3 regions of the Daejeonella sp. AP26 genome follow, and region 3 is predicted to be linked to each of the others. Evidence: riboswitches for the same ligand, from Rfam matches in the RefSeq annotation. Region 3 holds a riboswitch; each other region holds the start of a gene.
The links. Region 3 has a riboswitch for cobalamin ahead of AC1MCB_RS16605 (ribonucleoside-diphosphate reductase small subunit). Riboswitches for the same ligand answer to the same signal wherever they lie in the genome.

Region 1: linked by a shared signal. The riboswitch ahead of metE (5-methyltetrahydropteroyltriglutamate--homocysteine S-methyltransferase) and the one ahead of AC1MCB_RS16605 (ribonucleoside-diphosphate reductase small subunit) in region 3 are both predicted to bind cobalamin.
Region 2: linked by a shared signal. The riboswitch ahead of AC1MCB_RS06650 (TonB-dependent receptor plug domain-containing protein) and the one ahead of AC1MCB_RS16605 (ribonucleoside-diphosphate reductase small subunit) in region 3 are both predicted to bind cobalamin.

Annotation. Positions count from the first base shown of each region.
Region 1 is NZ_CM155286.1:2,152,068-2,155,348, forward strand. It holds gene thiC (phosphomethylpyrimidine synthase ThiC) at 1-860, opposite strand, end outside; gene thiS (sulfur carrier protein ThiS) at 876-1,079, opposite strand; TPP riboswitch at 1,139-1,226, opposite strand; cobalamin riboswitch at 1,558-1,746, shown strand; gene metE (5-methyltetrahydropteroyltriglutamate--homocysteine S-methyltransferase) at 1,930-3,281, shown strand, end outside.
Region 2 is NZ_CM155286.1:1,536,968-1,540,248, forward strand. It holds gene AC1MCB_RS06650 (TonB-dependent receptor plug domain-containing protein) at 1-1,815, opposite strand, end outside; cobalamin riboswitch at 1,923-2,109, opposite strand; gene AC1MCB_RS06655 (serine hydrolase) at 2,216-3,281, shown strand, end outside.
Region 3 is NZ_CM155286.1:3,900,970-3,904,250, forward strand. It holds gene AC1MCB_RS16600 (ribonucleoside-diphosphate reductase subunit alpha) at 1-459, opposite strand, end outside; gene AC1MCB_RS16605 (ribonucleoside-diphosphate reductase small subunit) at 555-1,523, opposite strand; cobalamin riboswitch at 1,633-1,789, opposite strand; gene dinB (DNA polymerase IV) at 2,111-3,214, shown strand.

The DNA of each region.
Region 1 (3,281 bases), 1.7 Mb from region 3:
CCGACAGGTACCGGCGTATTTCGGATGATCCATTCCCGGGTTTCGTGAATGTTCTTTCCGGTAGACAGGTCCATAATCGTATCGGCGCCCCAGCGGCAGGCCCAAACCGCTTTCTCTACTTCTTCTTCGATACCGGAGGTAACTGCCGAGTTGCCGATATTGGCATTGATCTTTACCAGGAAGTTACGCCCGATGATCATCGGCTCGCTTTCCGGATGGTTGATGTTCGATGGAATAACAGCCCGGCCAGCTGCCACTTCCTGGCGTACAAATTCGGGTGTAATATATCCTTTGGGTGTATTGGCACCAAAACTTTGGCCGGGGTGCTGATGTGACATCACCTCATACTGGTCGTTCAATTGCTCTTTCAATAAATCGATGCGCTGGTTTTCCCGGATAGCTATGTATTCCATTTCGGGCGTGATAATGCCCTTCCTGGCGTAGTGCATCTGTGATACATTCATTCCCGGCTTTGCCCTATAAGGTTTGCTGATGTGCGCAAATCGTAATGCGTCCAGATTTTGATCATGGGCGCGCTGGTTTCCGTAGTCTGATGAAATATGTTCCAGCTGTTCTACATCGCCACGGTCTATGATCCATTGCTCACGCAGCCGCGGCAAACCTTGTTTCACATCGATCTCTGTATCCGGATCGGTATAGGGGCCGCTGGTATCATAAATAGTGACGGGCGCATTAGGCTCTGTTTCGCCAAATCGCCCATGCAATTTAGTTTCAGCCAGGCTCACTTCACGCATCGCTATTTCGATGTTATGCAGCTGACCTTTGACATAAATTTTGCGTGACCCCGGGAAGGGTGTACGGCTGATCACTTGTTCTCCAGGAATGTTTTCAGTTTTCATAATTTGGGTGTGTAATTATCCGCCTTGGGTGGCTTTGATGATAGTGAGATTATCGCCGGGATTTAAAAGGTGGCCTGACCAGTCGCCTTTAGCAATAATTTCCTGATTGACAGCAACAGCGATGCCTTTGGCAGGCTGTTGAATAACAGTGTCAAGCATTTGCTGCAGGGAGCAAGGGATAACAATGGGATAACTTTGCTGGTTTACGGTAATTTCCATCCTGTTTAAAATTTAATAAACTAAAGGAATGGACCCGTTGGAGGAATGGTAAACAACTTGTAAGTTGTTCTACTTTTCCCTTCGGCAGTACTAACTGCATCAGGTTCAAAGGGTATTTCTCAGCGCAAGGCACCCCTAAAGTTTTTGTAAAGGTATAAAGTATTACTAGTTTATTTAATTTTTATTCTGGTCTTGCAATCTCCTGATGGAATTGCCCTGCTATGCAGCCATAATTTGTTGGTCTGAACGGGCATATACCAATTCCGCCTGCCCGTCTTTTTTAACCACCCAAAGTTTGGTGAGGACAAGCCTCTCCTGGCAGGACAGGAATGAAGAGGCACTTAACCTGACGGATATAGACTCCCGAAAGGTATGAGAGCGGGTAATATCGCAATCCTGAATAAACTTATTTGTGAGGTAAGGCTTCAGCAATTACATCGTTATTACTTACATTTGCGCCGAAACAAGTTCTTTACTTTCTTCATCAACCAGTATAGGTTTTACTTAATTGTAGATTAATAGGGAATCGTGTGCAAATCACGAGCTGTCGCGCAACTGTAAGTAACACAAAAAGTTTTTGCCAATTATGTCCACTGCCGGTTTCCGGAATGGGAAGGACGGTAAAAATGTTACAAGCCAGGAGACCTGCCACTTACTGAATTGACAATGCTTTCGCGATTAGAAGCTATGGTCAGGTCTGGTTTGCTTAATAAATCCTGAATGGATTTGATTTGGGTCATATACTCTAAAGACAGGCAGTATTCACACTTTCCATTTTCTTATCATAACGCATTGCGAAGTTTAGCTGAAGAGCTTTTAACCGATTTATTCATTTAATCATTAAAAGAAAATGCTAACGCAAAACCTCGGCTACCCGCGAACTGGTAGCCAACGTGAGTTAAAAAAAGTCTGCGAGAACTATTGGGCAGGCAAAACGGGGCTTAAAAGTGTGCTTACCGTAGGGAAAACTATCCGTCATGAAAATTGGCAGATACAAAAGGATGCAGGTATTGATCTGATCCCATCAAACGATTTCTCCTATTATGACCATGTTTTGGATCATTCACTAATGTTCGGAGCAATTCCCAAACGTTATCATAAAGTGATACAAAAGAACGGGAATGAAGAACTTGATCTGTACTTTGCTATGGCCCGCGGCTATCAAAAAGACGGACTGGATATCAGTGCTATGGAATTGACCAAATGGTTTAATACCAATTACCATTATATCGTCCCGGAGTTTTATAAAGATCAGCAGTTTAAGTTATTTTCAACTAAGATTATTGATGAGTTTTACGATGCCAAACAACTTGGCATTATGACAAAACCTGTGCTGATCGGCCCGGTGTCTTACCTGTTATTAGGTAAAGAAAAAGAAGCGGGTTTTGAAAAGATTGACCTGATCAAAAATCTTCTGCCGGTTTACATTGAAATATTGAATAAGCTGAACGGTCTTGGCGCAGAGTGGGTGCAATTCGATGAACCGTTTTTATCGCTTGATCTGAGTGAGAAAGAACAGACGGTTTTTAGAGCGACTTATAAGCGACTACGTAAGGAATTTCCATTCTTAAAAATCGTATTGGCTACCTATTTTGAAGGCCTGGGAAACAATATCTCTGTAGCTACCGCTCTGCCGGTGGATGTATTACATATCGACGTGGTTCGGGCACCACAACAACTGGAAGAGGTGATGGCACATTTGCCAGATAAAACAATACTGTCATTAGGCATTGTAGATGGCCGTAATATCTGGAAAAATTATTTTGACGGGTCGCTTGCTATTATTGAAAAAGCGAAAGAGAAACTTGGTTCTGAGCGGGTATGGATAGCGCCGTCGTGCTCTTTGATCCACTCACCCTGTGATCTGAACAACGAAACAAACGAAGCTGTGCTAACTTCTGAAATCAAGCAATGGCTGGCTTTTGCCCGACAAAAAGTGACAGAGCTGGTACTGTTAAGAAACTTATCCGCTGGTAACACGGGCGCGGGTATTGAACGTCAGCTGGTGGAAAACAGGCGGGCCAATGAGGCGAGGAGAAGCTCTGTGCTGATTAAGAACCAGTCGGTTAAAGAGCGTGTGAGCAGCATTACTGAAAAAGATGACAAACGTACCAGTATTTTTCAGGTAAGAAAACTGCAACAGCAACAGCTATTAAAGTTACCGCTGTTTGCTACTACAACCATCGGCTCATTTCCGCAGAC
Region 2 (3,281 bases), 2.4 Mb from region 3:
TAGATTTTTAACATCCGCGAACAAAGTAAGTTTAGAAGCCGGCTTGTATTGAATATAAGCATCCAGCATATTATAAGAAGCTAACGTGGCGCTCACCTGGTTAAATGAAGAGTCAAAATAGAAGTCTTCCCGGTTTCCGGTGAACTTATAAGTTAAATTAACATCAACCTTCGCTCCCATGCTAATTCCCATACTGGCACCGAAGGTGTTTTTAGGACGCCTGAACAAGTTAAATGCAGTGGCGGATGGCGAGGTCATCTCACCGTCTACATAGGCATAGAACGCATTTAAACTCACCGCCTGGAAAGGATTAGTACTCAGTTCTATTTCAAAGCCCTTGTCTTTCTGCTCATTCTGATTGATATAGCCGAATTGATTCGGACTCAGCTGACCGAAATCAATTACATCTTCGATCTCCCGATTGAAATATGAAACATTAACATTCAACTTCTGCGGAAGCAGATCAAAGTCAAAGCCAGCTTCATAGGTGCGCGAGGTCTCGGGTTTTAGATCCAGGTTGCCATACTCTGAAAACAACTGGTATAGCGAAGGAACGCGGTAGGCAGAAGAAACGTTTACAAAGAACTTGTACCGGTCATTAAATACATACGAAGGGTTGACGGTGTAAGTGAAATTTTCGCCATATTGGCTATGATCATTCACCCGTCCGCCCAACTCTGCATGGAAACCGCTGTTGGTTTTAAAGAACAGCGAGGTGAATAAGCTCTTGATATCGTTATCAGCCACAAGTGCAGCGGAATATGGATTGCTTTGTTCTGTAGCTGATCGTTTAAAACTGGCCCCGCTGGTGAGATCGAGGAAGCTCAGCAGCTGATAATTCACACCTGCTTCAATTTGAGAGATCTCTCCTTTGTTATTCGTTATTGACTCCTGGTTGTCGAACAGGTTTTTCACATTATTTTGACTCAGGTTAAAGTTGAAGTCGCCGTTATTGAAGTTTAGCTTTCCGCCTAAACCAGCAAGAATAGAGTTTTTGCGATAATTGTAGTCGATAGCATCGGCGAAAGCGCCATTATCCAGGCCGGCCTGGTTACCGTTCGCCTGTACATTCGCTCTTAGTAGAAAACTTTCTGAGACCTGCTGCCCGAGATTTAAGCTTACGGACCGTTGTGTAAAGTTGTCTTTATCGAAGTTCGTTTCTCCCTGCGCTGGAGAAGCAGTAGAATAGTTCTTCGAATCTAAATTCGAGCCATTGATAGCGATAGATGTTTTACCGATCTGGCCATTCAGCCCTAACACCTGCTTGTAAGTCTCGTAGCTTCCGCCTGTAGCCAGTAAGCTTGCGGTGAGTTTGCCAGAGCCTTTTTTGGTGATGATATTTATAACACCTGCAACGGCATCAGAGCCATATAAGGTGGAATTCCCGCCTTTCAAAATCTCTATGCGTTCGATCTGCTCAACCGGCAGGGCTGCGATATTATACTCGCCGCTAATATTCGAAGCGTCATTAACGGGAATCCCGTCAATCAGGATCAGCGTGTTTCCAGGCGCGGCGCCTCGCAGATAAACAGCTTTGATGTCGCCGGGCGTATTGCCATTGCCGCCGATAGTTAATCCTGCGACGTTGTTTAAGATCTCAGGGAGACTGCGGCCCTGGCTTTTTGAAAGGGTTTCGGCGGAAATCACCCGGACAACTTTACCAATTTCAGACTGTTTCTTGGAGGATCGGGTTGCGGTTACAACCACTTCATTCAGGTCTCGCACAGGCTCCTGCTGAGCCAGGGCATTGCCGCTCAGCAATACCAGTTGTGCAAGCCCCAGGCCTGCAGCAACATAATTCTTTTTTGTTTTCATTTTGTTGTGAGTGATAAATACTCACAGCAAACAGTACATCAGAATACTTTAAATGACCGTATACGGTAACCGTAAACGCTCATTCAAGCTTCAATCCCCGAAAGCTATGAATTAATAAATCTTTGGCAGGTCTTCTGACTTACTCCCCTTGGTTCGTCTTCCCATTCTACAGAACAGTGACTTAGATTGAACGCCGGTACTTGGAGCTTACAGCTGCGGGACAGTAACGGATTTACACCGTTTTCCCTTTTCATCCCGATTGCGACACCGGGAACCAAAAGCGCTGCAAATGTAAAACAACCTGAAGTATTTACAAACCCATTCTGCCAATAAATCATCCTGACATATTCTTTATATTTAGCAGATGAAACAAGGCATGTTAATCTTTTTATTGATTCTAATGATTTTCCAGAGTTCTTATAGCCAGTCAAAAGATTATATCGATACTCAATATTTAGAGAAATTACTGAAGGACAACCAGGTGCTTTTCGGCAATATCTTAAAGAATCCCACTAAAAATGAAATACAGATACTCTTTACCCGAATAGAACGGGATGAAGATAACATGCCGCATTTCAAGTCATTTGGCTATCGTCTGGATCCGTCCTGGTACTTCTATCCGGCCAGTACAGTAAAGTTGCCCGCTGCCATTTTTGCTTTGGAGAAAATCAACAGCTTAGATATCAAAGGGCTGACTAAGGAGTCGACCATGCTGACCGACAGCAGTTTTGCCGGACAAACCAAAGTGCGGAGAGACAGTTCATCTCAGACAGGATTACCCAACATCGATCACTACATTAAAAAAATTCTTTTAACCAGTGATAATGATGCTTACAACCGGATCTATGAATTTGTGGGCAGGGCTGAGATCAATAAAAAGCTTCAGAAAAATGGTTTAACAAAGAGCAGGATCTTAAACCGGCTGGCGATTGGCGATTCCGGAGAATCAGCGAAGCATACTAACCCCATCTCTTTTTACAATGGCGATAAATTGGTATACAGCCAGAAAGCTCAATACGACCCGAAGGATTACCCCCTTGAACTGCAGAACCTGACTCGGGGAAAGGGTTATATGGACGCAAATGATCATCTGGTTAATGAACCCTACTCCTTTGCTGATAAAAACGTTTATACCGTTGAGGACCAGCAACTGGTGCTGAAAAAGCTCTTCTTTCCGGAAGCTTTCCCTAAAAAAGAACGTTTTAATCTTAGAGCGGATGATTATAAGCTGATCTACAAATACATGTCGATGCTGCCTTCCGAAAGTGACTTTCCTAAATATGATTCAACAGAATTCTGGCCTTCTTATAGCAAGATGCTGTACTACGGACGCGAAAAGGACGCCGTGATAGACCCTGACGTCCGGATCTTTAATAAATACGGGGATTCGTACGGCTATATTATCGACAATGCCTACTTCGTGGACTTTAAAAATAAGGTAGAATTTATGCTGACCGCGGTGGTTC
Region 3 (3,281 bases):
TGACTTTTCGAGAGTTTTAAAGCCAAAATAGTCGAAGCCGAAGTCACGGTCATAGATGATGGAGCTATCCAGGATCTCCGCATTATTTTCAATAACGGCCCAAACGTCGTCCGCCAGCAGCGAAGCTTTTTTTCCGGTCTTGCTGTCCACATAGTCGTGCAACGTTCGCATTGTTTCCGAAAACGATTTGATGGTGTTCTTATGCAGGTTAGAGACTGCAATACGGGAAGCCAGCAAAGCATAATCCGGATGCGTGGTGGTTAAGGAAGCTGCGGTTTCAGCAGCTAGGTTGTCCAGTTCGGAGGTGGTGACCCGGTCGTACAAACCTTCGATCACTTTCCTGGCTACCTCGACCGGATCAACCAGGGCTGACAGACCGTAGCACAGCTTTTCTATCCGGGCTGTTATTTTATCAAACTTTACGGATTCTTGTTTTCCGTCTCTTTTTATTACGAACATTTTTTAGGTATTAGGTATTAGGTATTAGGGGTTAGGTATTAGGTGTTAGGTCTGGGCAATAGCCTCTTCCCTTCAATCTAAACCTCCAACCTCTCTCAAAACTCCTCATCCAGCGAAAAGCCCTGCATTTCTCCGGCCGACAGAACCCCACTTTTCTGGTAATCACCCACTCGCTTCTCGAAGAAGTTGGTTTTTCCCTGCAGGGAGATCATTTCCATAAAATCAAAAGGATTCGTAGCCTGGTAGATCTTTTCGCAGCCCAGCTCGTCCAGCCAGCGGTCGGCAACAAACTCAATATACTGACTCATCAAGCCGCTGTTCATTCCGATCAGGTTGACCGGGAGCGCTTCGGTGATGAACTCCTTTTCGATCTCAACGGCCTCCTGTATGATAGCAATTACGTCCTCCTGTGGAAGCTTGTTCTTCAGCATGCCATAAAGCAGGCAGGCGAACTCACAGTGAAGTCCTTCATCCCGCGAGATAAGCTCATTGCTGAAGGTTAGTCCGGGCATCAGGCCTCGTTTTTTAAGCCAGAAGATGGAACAGAAGCTGCCGCTAAAGAAGATGCCCTCGACAGCCGCAAAAGCGACAAGCCGTTCGGCAAAAGAACCTTTGTCGATCCATCGCAATGCCCATTCTGCCTTCTTACGCACACAGGGGATGGTGTCAATAGCATGGAATAGCCGGTCTTTTTCTTTGGGATCTTTAACATACGAATCGATCAGCAGCGCATAGGTTTCCGAATGGATATTTTCCATCATGATCTGAAAGCCGTAAAAACAGCGGGCTTCAGGCACCTGTACCTCACGCATAAAATTGACCGCGAGGTTCTCATTGACAATCCCGTCGCTGGCGGCAAAAAAGGCCAGAACATGCGAAATAAAATGCCTTTCGCCGCCATTCAAGGCCTGCCAGTCTTTCTGATCTGCCGAAAGGTCGATCTCTTCAGCCGTCCAGAAACTGGCTTCATGTTTTTTGTACATCTCCCAGATAGCGGGATAGTTGATGGGAAGGATCACGAAACGATCCTTATTCTCTTTTAACAATACTTCTTCCTGTTGCATAAATGATGGTATAAAAAAGCTTTACAGGAATTGACAAAAGTCAGATGGGCATTAACAACAGGACGTTGTAACGCGTACGGGCTTTCGCCAAAACCTTATTCGTGAAAGTTTTGACAAAATCATTATGGCAGGTGTCTGGCTGATAACCGCATCAAATGATACGATTATTTACAGTTGCACGTCAGCTCGTGGTTTACACACGATTCCCTTTTAATCATATCCGAATACAATGTATACCCGGATATGAACTTGAATGATCTATAAGAAAGAACTTATTAATGCAAAGGTATTCTTTCGTCTGCAGCCGCAAAGGGGAACTTATGAACAGGAGTGGAGTTGTTAACAAATAGGTATCAGGTATTAGGTATCAGGTATTAGGTTTCAGCAATCAGCTTTCAGCAGGATCGTACTACTTCAATATAGCAATTCATGTAGAAATTTTCAAGAAACTTCCCGACAGTGGAACCACAGCCTCACATTAGCACATTTCCGTATTACCACATTACCATATTCCCCTACTAGCACATTAACAAATTCTCACATTGCCATATTACCATAATCGTAAATTTGCTTTTGTAAACCGATCCATGATTCCACCAGTAACAGCCCACCGCAAGATCATTCATATTGATATGGATGCTTTCTACGCGTCGGTGGAACAGCGTGATAATCCGGAATACCGCGGCAAACCTCTCGTTGTGGGTGGTTCACCACAAGGTCGCGGAGGAGTGGTGGCGGCGGCCAGCTACGAAGCCCGTAAGTACGGCATCCGCTCGGCCATGTCCGCTAAGCAGGCTTTGCAGCTTTGTCCCCATACCCTGTTTGTACGCCCGCGGTTTGATGCCTACAAAGAAGTTTCTTCAAGGATCCGCGAAATCTTCAGCCGCTATACCGATCTCATCGAGCCATTATCGCTGGATGAAGCCTACCTGGATGTTACCGAAGATAAGCTTAATATTGGCTCCGCACTCGAGATTGCTCAGCAGATCAAAGCGGCCATCAAAGACGAGTTGCAGTTAACTGCTTCCGCCGGGGTTTCCATCAATAAGTTTGTGGCCAAAATAGCCTCGGATATTAATAAACCGGATGGCTTAAAATTCATAGGCCCTTCAGCTATTAAAGCCTTCATGGAAAATCTGCCGGTTGAAAAGTTTCATGGGGTAGGCAAAGTAACTGCCGGGAAGATGAAGAGTATGGGTTTACATACCGGTGCTGATCTTAAGAAACTTCCTGAAGAGCAACTGATACAAAGGTTTGGGAAAGCGGGCCGCTTCTACTACCGGATTGTCAGAGGCATTGATGAGCGTCCCGTACAGCCACACCGTGAAACCAAATCTTTAGCTGCTGAGGACACCTTCGGCCGCGACCTGACAGACATTGAAGAAATGGAAGCTGAGCTCGACCGGATCGCCGAGCTCGTTTGTAAGCGTTTAGAAAAACGCAATCTGAAAGGTCGCACCATCACCTTAAAGATCAAATACAGTGACTTCAGGCAAATCACTCGAAACAAATCCTTCGTCACTCACGTTGCAGATTTCGAAACCATCAGCACAACTGCCAAACAACTATTGACAAGCACCTTTCCGGAAGAAAAGAAGATCCGGTTATTGGGTATTTCACTCTCCAATTTCGGCGAGCCGGAGATTCGTCAGAAAGTGGAGAAGGTGACGGGACAGCTCAGCCTATTTTGACCGGCTAGCTAAGTTTCGTAGTTGAAATAAACGATCGCTTGCCTGCAAGCCGGCATTCTGATGCTGA